DNA from 4 places in the Stenotrophomonas sp. 01N47 genome. Region 1 is predicted to be linked to each of the others. Evidence: predicted binding sites of a transcription regulator. Region 1 holds the regulator's gene; each other region holds the start of a gene.

Region 1 (3,775 bases):
CCACCACCATCGCCAAGCTGGCCTCGCGCTTCGCCGAAGCCCATGCCGCCCGCGACGTCGCCCTGGTCACCACCGATACGATGCGCATCGGCGCCCGCGAACAGCTGTACGGCTACGGCCGCCAGCTCGGCATCGCCGTGCACGAGGCCAACAGCGGCACCGACCTGGACCAGCTGCTGGAACGCCTGAAGGACTACAAGCTGGTGCTGATCGACACCGCCGGCCTGGGCCCGCGCGACCGTGCGCTGGCCGCCCAGCTGCAGTGGCTGCGCGCTGCCCGCCAGGTCCGCACCCTGCTGGTACTGCCGGCCAACACCAGCTTCGGCGACATGGACGAGGTGGTCCGCCGCTTCGGCGCGGCCAACCTGCAGGGCCTGGTGCTGAGCAAGCTGGACGAGACCGGCCGCTTCGGCAACGCCCTGTCGGTGGCGGTGGACCACAAGCTGCCGATCACCTGGGTGACCGATGGCCAGGACGTCCCGGACGACCTGCACCGGGCCAGTGCAGCCAATCTTGTACTTCGCCTTGAAGATTTGCGCCGCGCGGCCGATATGCCCTGCAACCCGGAGTTGAACCATGCCGTCGCGTGAGTACGCCAAGCTGACCACCACCTTCCCGCTGACGGCGACCCGCAGCGAGCCGCTCGGCCCTGTGCGCACGATTGCCGTGACCGGCGGCAAGGGCGGCGTCGGCAAGACCAACGTGTCGGCCAACCTGGCCGTGGCGCTTGCGGGAATGGGCAAACGCACCCTGTTGCTGGACGCCGACCTGGGCCTGGCCAACATCGATGTGATCCTGGGCCTGAGCCCCACCAACACCCTGGCCGACCTGGTCGCTGGCCGCTGCAGCCTGGATGACGTGATCATCGAAGGCCCGAACGGCGTGCTGGTGGTACCGGCTGCGTCCGGCCGCCGGCACATGGCCGAGCTGGCCCCGGCCGAGCATGTGGGCCTGGTCAACGTGTTCTCCGAACTGGAGCGCGAGCTGGACATCATGGTGGTGGACACCGCCGCCGGCATCACCGATGGCGTGCTGACCTTCTGCCAGGCCGCGCAGGACACCGTGGTGGTGGTCTGCGATGAACCGGCCTCGATCACCGACGCCTATGCGCTGATCAAGGTGCTGTCGCGCGAACGTGGCGTGGACCGCATCCAGGTGGTGGCCAACATGGTGCGCGACCCCAACGAAGGCCGCGTGCTGTACGAGAAGCTGACCCGCGTCTGCGAGAAGTTCCTCGCCGATGTCTCGCTGAACTACCTGGGCTGCGTGCCGCAGGACGACTGGCTGCGCCTGTCGGTGCAGCGCCAGCAGCCGGTGGTGAAGGCCTATCCGTCCAGCCCGTCGGCACTGGCGATCACCGAGATCGCCCGCCGCACCGCCCGCTGGCAGGCACCGACCGAGCCGCGCGGCGGCGTCGAGTTCTTCCTCGAACGCATCATCAAGCAGCGCGGGGTGGCCGCATGAAAGGCGCCGCCCAGTACAGAGAGGTCCAGCGCACGGCGGCCAACGAGGTCATCGCCCAGCACTCGGACCTGGTGCGGCGCATCGCCCACCATCTGGCCGCACGCCTGCCGGCCAGCGTTGAGGTGGACGACCTGATCCAGGCCGGCATGATGGGCCTGATCGAAGCCTCGCGCAGCTACGACGCCGACCAGGGTGCCTCGTTCGAGACCTACGCTTCGATCCGCATCCGCGGTTCGATGATCGATGAGATCCGTCGTGGCGACTGGGTACCGCGTTCGGTGCACCGCCGTGCCCGTGACGCTGCGGCCACCATCCGCCGCCTGGAGCAGAGCACCGGCCGTGCCGCCAGTGCCACAGAAGTGGCCGCCGCGATGGAGATGCCGCTGCCCGAGTACCTGCGCCTGATGGAGGACGCCTCGCGCGGCCAGGTACTGAGCCTGGAGTCGCGCATTGAAGACCAGGGCGAGCTGGACACCGTCGCCCAGGGCGGCCCGACCCCACAGCAGGTGCTGGAGCGCGGTGAATTCGGCCGCGAGCTGGGCAATGCCATCGGCCACCTGCCCGAGCGCGAACAGCTGGTGCTGTCGCTCTACTACGAGCAGGAACTGAACCTGAAAGAGATCGGCGCAGTGCTCGGCGTGAGCGAGTCGCGGGTCTGCCAGATCCACGGCCAGGCGGTCCTGCGCCTGCGTGGCCGACTGAAGATTTTCGAGGCGGCCGACGCCGGCCTCGAGAGCTGATCAACAAAGGAACTCTGCTTTGAACAAGAACATGCGCATCCTGATCGTCGACGATTTTTCGACCATGCGTCGTATCGTCAAGAACCTGCTGGGCGATCTGGGCTTCACCAATACCGCCGAAGCCGAGGACGGGCATGCCGCGCTGTCGCTGCTGCAGAGCCAGCCGTTCGACTTCGTGGTCACCGACTGGAACATGCCGGTGATGACCGGCATCGAACTGCTCAAGGCCATCCGTGCCGATGCCAAGCTGAAGACCCTGCCGGTGCTGATGGTGACCGCCGAAGCCAAGCGCGAGCAGATCATCGAAGCGGCGCAGAACGGCGTGAACGGTTACATCATCAAGCCGTTCACCGCACAGACGCTGGAAGAGAAGCTCGGCAAGATCTTCGAACGCCTGGCGGCCAGCGCTTGATGGATACCACGGTCGACAAGAGCGCCCTCGCCCTGCGCCTGCAGGAAGCCCTGGATGCACTGGAATCCGGCGACGAGGCGGCGTGGCGCCAGCGCATCGACGGCCTGGTGGCGCTGCGCACCCAGCCGATGATGAGCGGCCTTTCGCGGCTGGCCCGCGAACTGGGCCAGGCGCTGGGCGAACTGCCGACCGTGCCCGATGAAGCCGGCGAGCTGGACGATGCCTGCGCGCGCCTGGACCACGTGGTGGCGATGACCGAACAGGCCACGCACCGCACCCTGGACCTGGCCGAAGAGTGCCGCAGCCTGACCGAACAGCTGCGCGCCGACGGCCTGCAGCCGGGCCAGGACGTGCAGCTCGACCGCATCCGCCACAACCTCACCGAGATCGCCCTGACCCAGAGCTACCAGGACCTGACCGGGCAGATCATCCGTCGCGTGGTGGGCATCGTCCGCCGCGTGCACGAAGGCTTCGGCGCGCTCGGCCTGCCGCCGGAACAGCATCGCACCGATCCGGAACTGGCTGGGCCGGCACTGAAGGGACTGGACCGCCATGCGGTCTCGCAGAACGACGCCGACGACCTGTTGTCGGATCTGGGGCTGTAACCATGGGCGCAGTAGCCGACGACATCACTGCCGATTTCATCATCGAGGCCCAGGAGATCCTGGATCGCCTCGGCGAACAGCTGGTGTCGCTGGAACAGGCACCGCAGGACAATGAACAGCTCAACGCGGTGTTCCGCGGCTACCACACGCTGAAGGGCGGCGCAGGTTTCCTCGGCATCACCGCGATGGTCGAGCTGTGCCACGCCGCCGAGGAAGCACTGGGCGCCGCACGCGCCGGCCAGGCCGTCCTGCAGGCGCATCACTTCGATGCCGCCCAGCAGTCACTGGACTACCTGCAGTCGATGCTTGACGCGGTGTCTTCGGGCACCGAGCCGGGCTTTGCCCCGCCCGAACTGGTCGCCCAGTTCGACGTGCATGGCGGCGGCGCTGCCGCGCCTGCGGCCGCGACGCCGGGTGCGGGCGGTGGCGACCTGATCACCGACGACGAATTCGAGGCCCTGCTCGACCAGCTGCATGGCGGCAAGGCGCCGACAACCGTGGCGGCGGCGAAGAAGGCCGACGACATGATCAGCGAGGACGAGTTCGAGGCACTG
Region 2 (3,775 bases), 730 kb from region 1:
GGCCTGCCAGCCGCTCTGCGGTGCCCACTCCACGCCCAGTTCCTTGTTCAGGCTGGTCTCTGCCTTGAGATCCGCATTGCCCTGCATGTAGCAGCCGGCGCCCAGGCTCGGCAACGCGTTCGGGCAGCCGTTGCCACGGGTGTAATACAGATAGTCCGGGTTGGACTGGTACAGGTTCGGCGCCTTGAACGCGCGTGCGATGCCGCCCTTGACCACCCAGTCACTGTTGAGCCGGAACTGCGCGTTGAGGCTCGGACTGGTGTTGTTGCCGAACTGGCTGTGATGGTCGAAACGCAGGCCCGGGGTCACGATCCAGCGCTCACCGAGGTAGATGTTGTCTTCCACGTAGACGGCGGTGGTCTGTGCATCGGACTTGCCGCGTGCACGATCGGCCGAAAGGCCCGGAATGCCGCCACCGCTGCTGCTGGACTGGCTCATCGAATAGGGATCGGTCAACCGGCTGTCGAGGTACTCGAAGCCCAGCGTCCACACGTTCTCGGCACCGCCGAGGGTGGTAGGGAAGCTGACCTCGCCGTCCAGCTGGTAGTTGCGCAGGCGCGAGGTCGACCAGTCGGCGCCATTGAAGCTGCCTTCCGGGCCGCCGGCCAGGCCTTCGTTGATGCGCGAGTTGTTGACCCCTTCCACCGCCGCCGTCAGCCGCGAGCTGACATCGCCCCAGCGTCCGCGATGGGTGATCGCGCCGGTGGTGCGGTACATGCGGTTGGTCTCGGCCTGCTGCTCGGCCAGCGCAGCCAGGTCGACACCGGTGGAGGTACCAGTGGTACTGACCGCACGATCGCCGGCATAGATGTTGCCCTGGCGGCTGGTACCGGCCTCGAACTCGACCACCTGGTTGGCGGTCACGTCCCAACGCAGCAGCGCGTTGACGTCGCGGTTCTTGACGCCTTCGCGGCCCGCTGGCGGTACCGCATTGGCACCGGTTGCGAAGTCGCGGTTGAGATCCAGCGAATCGGCATCGGTCTTGTTGAGGTTGCCGTACAACCGGAACGACAGCGTGTCGGTCATCGGCCCGCTCAGCTGCAGGCCGAGGCGCTCGCTGCCGCCCTCGGCACTGTGTTCGGGCACCAGGCCGTACAGGTCAACCGCACCGGTCAGGTCGCCGGTCGGGCGCTTGGTGATGATGTTGACCACGCCACCGGAGGCACCCGAGCCATAGCGTGCCGCTGCCGGGCCGCGCAGCACTTCGATGCGTTCGATCATTTCCGCCGGCACCCAATTGGTATCGCCGCGCGTGTTGCGCTCGCCACTGCGGCCCATGCGCACCGCGTCGCGTGCACCCACGCGCTTGCCGTCGATCAGGATCAGGGTGTTTTCCGGCCCCATGCCGCGCAGATCAATCTGCCGGTTGTTGCCGTACTGGCCCGATGCACTGTTGCCGGTCAGATTGACGCCGGGCATCGTCCGCAGCAGTTCGGCGATGTCGTTGACCGGCGGCCGCTTGGCGATGTCCTCGGCGGTGATGGTGGAGGTGCCCAGCGCCTGCCGCGCGATCTGCGAGGCAGTGACATGCACGGTGTCGATATCGGTGGCATCGGTTTCCGCATGGGCGGTGACGGCAGCGGTGGCCAGCAGCGCAGCGACGGCAAGCGCCAGCGGGCGCGGTGAAAGAGTGTTTGCAGGCATGTTCTGAACCTTCTGGCAGGGCAACGGAAGCCTCTGGCATAGGGCACGAGGCGGCGACGGGGGAGGCGGAACGATCACTGCGGGATGCCCGCATGCCGGTTCCCGCCGTCATTTTTTCACAAATGCGAGTGATTCTCAAATGCGTCAACGCATTGCGGCATCGGCCGGCATGTGCTTCACCCGCGTTTTTCGTCCTGCATGGCGCTTAAACTGGCCGGCTTCCCTGCCATCAACCGTCGACAGCCGCGGCCGATACCGTGGTCTGTTGTGCGCCGTTAGAGATCGACGTGGATACACCCCAACTGGACGAAGCCAGCCAACCGCTGGCTCAGGCCTGGCAGCAGTGTCTGCTGCTGGCCGGCCCCGCCGCCGCCGCGCTGCTGCATGCCGTGGCCGCCGATGCACCGCCGACGCTGGCGCAGCACTTCTACGAAGTGCTGCTGCAGGACTCGCGTGCGCGCCGCTTCCTGTCCCACGAACAGGTCAAGCAGCGCCTGCAACCAGCGATGCAGCGTTGGTTGGCCCAGCTGCTGACCACCGATGCGGATGGCATTGCCGCTACCGTCGCCGCACAACGGGTGATCGGCGATGTGCATGCGCGGGTCGGCATTCCGGTTGACCTGGTGGCACGCGGTGCTCGCGTGCTGAAGCACGAACTGTTCGTCCGCCTGCGCGCCGACGCCGCTGACAACGACACTGCCTTCGCCGCCATCGATTGCCTCAGCGCGATCATGGACATCGCCATGGAAGGCATGACGCTGGCCTACACGCACGCCCGTGAGCGCTCTTCGCGCACCGATGCGGCGTACCGGCTGTTCTCGCTGGTGCAGAACGTCAGCACCGAGCGCGAGCGCCAGCGCGCCCTGCTGCTGGATTGGGAAAACACCCTCCTGTATACCCTCGCCGGCCATGCGACAGGTGCCGACAACGCCAGTCTGGCAAGCTCGGAATTCGGCCTGTGGTTCACCCACAAGGGCATTCCCAGCTTCGGCGAAAGCAGCGAGACGCAGCAGGTGGGCCAGCTGATGGCACGCATCGACAGCCGCCTGCAGCGCGCCACCGATGAAGATCCGGCACGGCGGCTGACCGCCCTGCCGATGATCCGCGAAGACCTGGCCACCATCCGCAACCTGATGACCCTGCTGTTCGAACGCATCGGTGAACTGGATGCAGGCAGCGATGCGTTGACCAACCTGCTCAACCGACGCTTCCTGCCGACCGTGCTGCGTCGTGAGATCGAGTTGTCCACGCGCAACCACACGCCGTTCTCGTTGTTGCTGCTGGACCTGGACCATTTCAAGGCGATCAACGATGGCCACGGTCATGACGCCGGCGACCGCGCGCTGCAGCACGTCGCAGCCCTGCTCGGCCAGCAGACCCGAGGCAGCGACTACCTGTTCCGCTACGGCGGCGAGGAGTTCGTGGTGGTGCTGGTGGCAGCAAGCGAGTCACAGGCGGAGGTGATCGCCGAAAGCCTGCGCCGGCAGATCGCACAGTCGCCGATCACCCTGCCCAATGGACAGACGCTGGCGCTGACCGCGAGCATCGGCGTGGCCGGACACGATGGTCATCCCGATTACGAGCGGCTGATGGCGCGCGCCGACGCGGCGATGTATGCCGCCAAGCGACAGGGCCGCAACCGGGTGGTGGTGGCCAACGACGCACTGCCGGAAGCTCCGGGACGACGCGCGCTGCAACGTTGAGCCTGCAGCGCGTGAGACGTGGCGTCGGAAGGTCTCGACGCTACGCGGCGGCCTTGCGCGGTATGCGCCACGTCGCCCACCACGTCAGTGCCAGCAGCGCGATGCCCGCGCCCAGCGCGCACACCGCCGGCCACCCATGGCGCGCCTGCGTCCAGGTGCCTGCCGCAGCCCCCACACCGCTGCCCACGGCATAGAACAGCATGTACAGCGCCACCAGGCGTCCATGCTGTTCGGCCGGTGCACGCAGCAGCAGGGCCTGGTTGGACACATGCAACGCCTGCCCGCCCAGATCCAGCACCACTACGCCCAGCAGCAACAGGGCCAGCGAGTACGGCAGGCCCAGCAACGGCACCCAGGCGACCAGCATCAGCAGCAGTGCCCCCAGGCTCACCCGGTGGGCAAGGCCACGATCCATCCAATGCCCGACC
Region 3 (3,775 bases), on a different contig from region 1:
TGGCGATCACCGATCCGTCGCGCATTGCCGCGGCCGCCGCCATCAAGGGCGCTGCCGCACTGGCCAACACCGGCACCGGCAAGCTGAGCGGCGTGACCGTGACCGATGCGGCCAACGCCAACCTGCGCAATCCGGCTGCGATCGTGTTCACCTCGGCCACCACCTACACCATCGATGGCGGCCCACCGCAGACCTACACGCCCGGGCAGACCATCAGCGCCAACGGCTGGAGCTTCGTGCTCGATGGCGTGCCGAAGAATGGCGACACGTTCAACATCACCCCGACCCCGGCCGGCTCGTCGGACAACAGCAATGCCACCAAGCTGTCCAAGGTGGAATCGGCCAAGGCGTTCAACGCCGGCACGGTGACGCTGGGTGGCGCATTGGGCGGGCTGACCACCCAGGTCGGTGCGGCAGCGCGTTCGGCGGAGTATTCGCTGGGGGCGCAGCAGGTGATCGCCGACCAGGCACAGGCAGCGCGTGACGAAGTGTCCGGCGTCAACCTCGATGAGGAGGCAGCCGACATGCTGCGCCTGCAACAGGCCTACCAGGCCGCCTCGCAGTTGATCTCCACTGCCGATTCCATGTTCCAGACCATCCTGGGAGCCGTGCGCCGATGAGCAACCGCATCTCCACCGGAATGATGTACAGCCAGTCGGTAGCGCTGATGATGGCCAAGCAGGCCAAACTCAGCCACCTGGAACAGCAGATCGCCACCGGCAGCAAGATCGTCAGCGCCAAGGACGATCCGGTCGCCGCAGGCGCTGCGGTGGGCCTGGACCGCAGCCTGGCCGCACTGGAACGCATGAAGCTCAATGGCAACAACGTGCAGAACCGCCTGGGCGTGCAGGAAAACACCCTGGCCCAGGTCAACGACCTGATGGCGCGCGTCAACGATCTGACCATCCAGGCCAGCAATCCCGCCTTGAGTGCGCCCGACAAGAAGACCCTGATCACCGAGTTGAACCAGATCCGCGAGGGCCTGCTGTCGCTGGCCAACAGCAGCGACGGCACCGGCCGCTACGTGTTCGGTGGCACCAACGACAGCGATCCGCCGTTCGCCAAGATTGACGGCAAGGTCGTCTATCGCGGCGACCAGACCCAGCGCCAGGTGGAAGTCGGCCCGGATACCTACGTGCGCGACGCCCTGCCCGGCAGCGAGATCTTCCTGCGCATCCCCACCGGCGATGGCTTCGTCGATGGCAGCGCAGCGGCAGGCAACGCTGGCAATGGCGTGCTGACCAACATCACCCGCGACGGCAGCGACAGCTGGAACGGGCAATCGTTCAGCGTGCGCTTCACCGCGGCCGACCAGTACGAAGTGCTCGACGGTGCCGGCAACGTAACCGGCACCGGTACCTACAAGGCCGGCAGCGAACTGGAGATCAATGGCGTTCGCCTGCAGATCGCTGGCGCGCCAGCAACAGGTGACAGCTTCAACGTGCAGGCCGCCAGCAGCCGCGACATCTTCGGCACCATGGACAAGCTGATCGCCGCACTGGATGCCGATACCGGTACCCCGGCGAAGATGGCCGCGCAGCAGAACGAGCTGCAGAGCGCATTGCGTGATGTCGGCCGCGCGGCGGAACGGATGATCGATTCGCGCGCTGCCGGTGGCGCGCAGCTGAAAGCGCTGGACAACGCGGCGGAGATGCGTGAGGCCAATGGCGTGACGCTGAAGACCACGCTGTCGGAGATGCGCGACCTGGACTACGCCGATGCGTTGAGCCAGTACCAGCTGGAAAGCACCGCGCTGCAGGCGGCACAGACGCTGTTCTCGCAGATGCAGTCGATGTCGCTGTTCAACAAGATCCGCTGATTCCACGCGCCAGCGCTGGAACCCAAGGCCGCGATGCCCTGCATCGCGGCCTTTTTCGTTTCTGCCGGGCATACGCCCCGCCGCCACCATTCAGCTTGCCTGGCAGGCGCCGATACCCCTTCTGGCGCCGGCCAGGTCCTGCCTGGCCGCCCGTTCCAGGCTTCACGCCGGCCCTTCCGTGTCGGCGGAAATCCCCGGAAAAACAGCTTTCAGCGACGAAATTCGGTTGCAACGAAATTCCCGGCTAAAGGTTGTTGACAAAGCGCCGTTATTCATTTGGCAACGGCGAAGCACACAGCCAAACAAAAAAATCAGGCGGCGCTTCGTTCCATTCACCAACGGGTTCCACATAAGAGGAGACGACCCCATGGCACAGGTAATCAACACCAATACGATGTCGCTCAACGCTCAGCGCAACCTGAGCACCAGCGGCAGCTCGCTCGCCACCACCATCCAGCGCCTCTCGTCCGGCCTGCGCATCAACAGCGCGAAGGACGACGCAGCCGGCCTGGCCATCAGCGAGCGCTTCACCACCCAGATCCGTGGTCTGGACGTAGCCATCCGCAACGCCAACGACGGCATCTCGCTGGCCCAGGTCGCCGAGGGCTCGCTGAACGAAGTCGGCAACAACCTGCAGCGCATCCGCGAACTGGGCGTGCAGGCCTCCAACGCCACCAACTCGGCCAGCGACCGCAAGGCGCTGCAGGCTGAAGTGACCCAGCTGGTCAGCGAAATCGACCGCGTCGCCAAGCAGGCCGACTTCAACGGCACCAAGCTGCTGGACGGTTCGTTCACCAGCCAGCTGTTCCAGGTGGGCGCCAACGCCGGCCAGGCCATCGCCATCAACAGCGTGGTCAACGCCAAGGCCGATTCGCTGGGCGCGGCCAGCTTCGCCAACGTCTACACCGGCACCAGCCTGGCTGCAGCCGACAAGGCCACCGCCGATACCACCTACTCCGGCCTGCAGATCTCGGTGACCCCGCCGGGCGGCGCCGCCACCACGGTCACCGTCAGCGACTTCACCGTGAAGGCAGGCGAATCGATCACCTCGGCCACCGCGGCCGCGATCAACAACAAGCTGGGCGAGACCGGCGTAGTCGCCTCCGTCAACGCCGGCGTGGTCAGCCTGGCCTCGGTCAAGGACGGCCAGACCTTCGCTCTGGGCGTCAGCGCGGCGACCCCGCCGACCGGCGCCACCGCCGCCACCATCGCCGGCCTGGGCCTGACCGAGACCAGCACCAACGGCGGCACGCTGACCGGTGCAACGGCCAGCTTCGTCAAGGACCTGAACGTCACCACGGCCGAAGGCGCACAGAAGGCGATGTCGATCGTCGACAAGGCCCTCGAATCGGTCAACAGCGTGCGCGCCGACCTCGGCGCGATCCAGAACCGCTTCACCTCGGTGGTCGCCAACCTGCAGACCTCCTCGGAGAACCTGTCCGCATCGCGCAGCCGCATCCGCGATACCGACTTCGCCAAGGAAACCGCCGAGCTGACCCGCACCCAGATCCTGCAGCAGGCCGGTACGGCCATGCTGGCCCAGGCCAACCAGGTACCGCAGAACGTGCTCAGCCTGTTGCAGCGCTGACATGAGCCGCCCCCGGGGCACGTCGGGGGCGTCTAACCCAACTCACGTGCAACCGCTCAAGGACCTCTCCTCATGGCACAAGTAATCAACACCAACACGATGTCGTTGAATGCTCAGCGTAACCTGAGCACCAGCGGCAGCTCGCTGGCCACCACCATCCAGCGCCTGTCCTCCGGTTCGCGCATCAACAGTGCCAAGGACGATGCGGCCGGCTTGGCGATCTCCGAGCGCTTCGGCACCCAGATCCGCGGCACCGACGTGGCCATCCGCAATGCCAACGACGGCATTTCGCTGGCACAGGTCGCCGAAGGTTCGCTGACCGAAATCGGCAACAACCTGCAGCGCGTCCGCGAGCTGTCGGTGCAGGC
Region 4 (3,775 bases), 690 kb from region 1:
ATTGCGTGGATCTTCCCGGCACCCGTCTTAGCGCTGCGGCCAATGCCAGGCCGGTGCATCCAGCAGGCCCTGCCCGCTCAGCAGCGTACGCCCGTGTTCCTTGTGCAGGTGCATTGAATGGCACTGCGGTGCCTGTTCCAGCGCGGCAATCAAGCGCGTGGCGTGCGATACCACCCAGACCTGGCTGCGTGCACTTGCGGCGATGATCAACCGTGCCAACGCCGGCAGCAGGTCCGGATGCAGGCTGGTCTCCGGCTCGTTAAGCACCAGCAGCGGCGGTGGCCGTGGCGTGTGCAGGGCCGCGGCCAGCAACAGGAACCGCAGCGTGCCGTCGGACAGTTCTGCCATCGACAGTGGTCGCAGCAGACCGGGCTGGTGGAAGCGCAGCGCGAGTCGGCCATCCAGTTCCTCGAAGCTGACCGTCGCCCCCGGGAATGCATCCTCGATCGTCCGCGCCAGCGCCTGCGGATCGCCGATTTCCAGGATCGTCACCCAGGCGGCGGCGAGGTCGCGGCCGTCGTGGTGCAGCACCGGGGTACGGGTCGCCATTGCCGGTTGTCGCGCCGGTGCATCGGCATCGCTGCGGAAGTGGTCGTAGAAGCGCCAACGGCGGATGTACTCGCGCAAGGTGATGGCTTCCGGCATGCGCTGCGGATCGCCCACCTGGGTGAACAGGCTGTCGAACAGTGAAAGACGATCATCCACTACATCCCAGCCATGCCCGTGCCGCTGCCGCACCAGCGCACCGCGGCGGTCGACCAGCAGATTGGCGCTGCGCAGGAACGGTCCTGCCCAGATCGCTTCAGCCTTGATCTGCGGGTCCAACGCGAAGGCCGATCGGCTAGGCGGCGGATATCCGAGGTCGATGGCGTAGCCGAATTCATCCGTGGCGAAGCCCAGCTTGAGCCCCACTGACTCCTGTCGCGGCCCGCCCTGCAACGGAATCTCACCGGCCAGCACGCGGCGGTCGATCTTTTCCGGACCGGCCCACAGCGCCGAGCCCAATCCACCCTCCCGCGCCAGTACCGCTGCAACACCGCCCTGGGCGGTTTCCGCCAGCAGGCGCAGCGCGCGGTACAGGCTGGATTTGCCACTGCCGTTGTCGCCGGTGACCACGTTGAGCCGCTGCATCGGCAGTACCAGCGCATGCAGCGATCGGTAATTGGCGATGGCCAGGGTCTGCAGCATGGTCGACGTCCTTGCGGTGAGACGTTGAGGGTGCCGTACGGGTATCGCAATGGCTGCGACTGCACGCAAAGGCCCGGGCCATCCACGCATGGCGTGGATCTACCGCAGCCGCGCGGGCGGTCAGGGCGCCACTTCCACCCGGTTGCGGCCGGCGCCCTTGGCCCGGTACAGCGCGGCATCGGCACGGGCCAGAGTCTGGTCAGACGTTTCACCGGGCTGGTGCTGCGCCACACCGATGCTGATGGTCACCGGGAAGCCCAGCGGCAGGTTGGACACGGCCACCCGCAGGAACTCGCATTGCAGTTCGGCGGTACGCAGGTCCGCGTCCGGCATCAGTGCCACGAATTCCTCGCCGCCATAGCGCGCGGCCAGACCCCCACCGGCGAAGTGCGAGCGCAGCAGCGCCCCCAGTTCGGCCAGCACCCGGTCGCCGGTCGCGTGGCCCTGGAAATCATTGATGTGCTTGAAATGATCGATGTCCAGCAGGGCCACGCAGGTCTGCCGGTCGCGGCCATCGACGGCAATCACCGCCTCGTCCAGCGCCGCTGCCAGTGCCCGCCGGTTGGGCAGGCCGGTCAGGGCGTCGGTACGGCTCTGTTCGGCCAGGTCGGCATTCTGGGCCAGCAGCACATCGTGATACTCCGACAGCAGGCGTTCGTAATCGTTGCGCTCGAGCATGTGCCGCTGGATATCCAGGGCGAAACGGCGCAGCTCCATCACCACCATCACCTGCCGCGACAGCGCGGCCAACGCTTCGGCCTTGTCGGTCGCCAGCTGCTGCGGCCGCGCGTCGAACACGCACAGGGTTCCCAGCGGCAGGCCGTCGCTGCTGATCAACGGCGCACCGGCATAGAAGCGCACATGCGGGTCGCCGGTCACCACCGGATTGTCGTGGAAGCGGACGTCCTGCAATGCATCCTCAACCACCATGATTTCCTGCGGTTGCAGGATCGCGTGGCCGCACATCGACTCGCTGCGCAGGTTCTCGGTCGCGGCGATGCCCTGCATCGACTTGAACCACTGGCGCTCGACGTCGATCAGGGTCACGGCCGCCATGGTCGTGCCACACACCGCCTTGGCGATGGCCACCAGGTCATCGAACGAGCGTTCGCGCTCGGAATCGAGGATCCGGTAGCGGTACAGCGCCTCCAGGCGCAGCGCTTCGTTGGCAGGCTTGTCGGGCTTGATCATGCAGCGTCACGTTCCGGCAGGTCGCTGCAAAGTCTAGCTGATGCAGGCCCGCAGTCTGCTTTCTGGTAGTGCCGGCCGCTGCCCGGCAATCGTACAGCGCCAGGGTGCCGGCCAGCGGCCGGCACTACCAGCAGTTTCTTACCAGTCCTGCTGCTGCGGCAACAGGCCGTGAAGCTCCTGCTCGGTCAGGTTGCGCCACTGGCCCGGCTTCAGTGCACCGATCTTGATGTTGTCGATACGCACGCGGCGCAGCTGGGTCACGCGGTAGCCGAACTCGGCCGCCATCAGCCGGATCTGCCGGTTCAGGCCCTGCTGCAGGATGATGCGGAAACCGAATTTGGCGATCCGCGAGGTCTTGCACGGCAGCGTCATCTGGTCATGGATGCGTACGCCGCGGGCCATGCCGCGCAGGAATTCGTCGGTGACCGGTTTGTTCACCGCCACCAGGTATTCCTTCTGGTGACCGTTTTCGGCGCGCAGGATCTGGTTGACGATGTCGCCGTTGCTGGTCATCAGGATCAGGCCTTCCGATTCCTTGTCCAGGCGGCCGATCGGGAAGATACGCTGTTCATGGCCGACGAATTCGACGATGTTGCCCTTCACCGTGCTTTCGGTGGTGCAGGTCACGCCCACCGGCTTGTTCAGCACGATGTACACGTGGCGGCGGGCGCCCGGCTTGCGGGCAGTGCGCACGCGCAACGGCTGGCCGTCGACCAGCACCTTGTCATCCTCGCCAACAACCGCGCCCGTGCCGGCGGCATGGCCATTGACGGTAACCCGGCGGGCGGCGATCAGGCGATCGGCCTCACGACGGGAGCAGAAGCCGGTGTCGGCGATATATTTGTTGAGTCGGCTGGTCATCGCCCCATTATCAGGCATCGCCGCCCTTCCCGCCTCATGCCGTGGTCAACGGTTCTTCGGTTTCGCCATCGAACACCCGGTTGCGGCCACTGCGCTTGGCCACGTACATGGCGTGGTCGGCCCGTCGCAGCAGCGCAGCCAGGTCATCTTCGGCTGGCCGCCACTGTGCCAGACCGATGCTTGCGGTCACCTCCAGGCCGGGCACCTGCAGGTCCCGGCAGGTCTCGGTGATGCGCTGGCGCAGGCGTTCCAGGCGCGCGGCAGCGATCTCACGTGGCATTCCCGGCAACAGCAGCAGGAACTCCTCGCCGCCCATCCGCACTACCTGATCCTCGCTGCGGACAGCGGCGCGCAGCGCGCGGGCCACGGCCACCAGCACCTGGTCGCCGACCTCATGGCCATGGCGATCATTGATGTCCTTGAACAGATCGATATCGAGGAAGCCGATCACCAGCGGCCCCCTTTCGCGCTCGCCGCCCTGCAGATGCTGGGCCAGTTGGTGCAGGCCGGCACGGCGGTTGGGCAGGCCGGTCAG

The links. Region 1 encodes FliA, which starts transcription of late flagellar genes. Its sites were predicted from a motif close to TAAAGTTTNNCNNNCNNNGGCCGATAA; they were not measured.
Region 2: AC1DKR_RS13335 (GGDEF domain-containing protein) is a predicted target of FliA. The motif match lies at 1,874-1,900, and genes of this name have one in related genera.
Region 3: AC1DKR_RS00010 (flagellin) is a predicted target of FliA. The motif match lies at 1,909-1,935, and genes of this name have one in related genera.
Region 4: AC1DKR_RS13150 (GGDEF domain-containing protein) is a predicted target of FliA. The motif match lies at 2,448-2,474, and genes of this name have one in related genera.

Annotation. Positions count from the first base shown of each region.
Region 1 covers NZ_JBFTQU010000005.1:26,843-30,617, forward strand. The annotation lists gene flhF (flagellar biosynthesis GTPase FlhF) at 1-590, shown strand, start outside; gene AC1DKR_RS09960 (MinD/ParA family ATP-binding protein) at 577-1,464, shown strand; gene AC1DKR_RS09965 (RNA polymerase sigma factor FliA) at 1,461-2,204, shown strand; gene cheY (chemotaxis response regulator CheY) at 2,224-2,616, shown strand; gene AC1DKR_RS09975 (protein phosphatase CheZ) at 2,616-3,221, shown strand; gene AC1DKR_RS09980 (chemotaxis protein CheA) at 3,224-3,775, shown strand, end outside.
Region 2 covers NZ_JBFTQU010000005.1:758,658-762,432, forward strand. The annotation lists gene AC1DKR_RS13330 (TonB-dependent siderophore receptor) at 1-1,644, opposite strand, end outside; gene AC1DKR_RS13335 (GGDEF domain-containing protein) at 1,932-3,347, shown strand; gene AC1DKR_RS13340 (MFS transporter) at 3,388-3,775, opposite strand, start outside.
Region 3 covers NZ_JBFTQU010000001.1:739-4,513, reverse strand. The annotation lists gene flgK (flagellar hook-associated protein FlgK) at 1-620, shown strand, start outside; gene flgL (flagellar hook-associated protein FlgL) at 617-1,819, shown strand; gene AC1DKR_RS00010 (flagellin) at 2,187-3,407, shown strand; partial or broken gene AC1DKR_RS00005 (flagellin) at 3,480-3,775, shown strand, end outside.
Region 4 covers NZ_JBFTQU010000005.1:712,933-716,707, forward strand. The annotation lists gene AC1DKR_RS13145 (AAA family ATPase) at 28-1,188, opposite strand; gene AC1DKR_RS13150 (GGDEF domain-containing protein) at 1,309-2,379, opposite strand; gene AC1DKR_RS13155 (pseudouridine synthase) at 2,518-3,240, opposite strand; gene AC1DKR_RS13160 (sensor domain-containing diguanylate cyclase) at 3,275-3,775, opposite strand, start outside.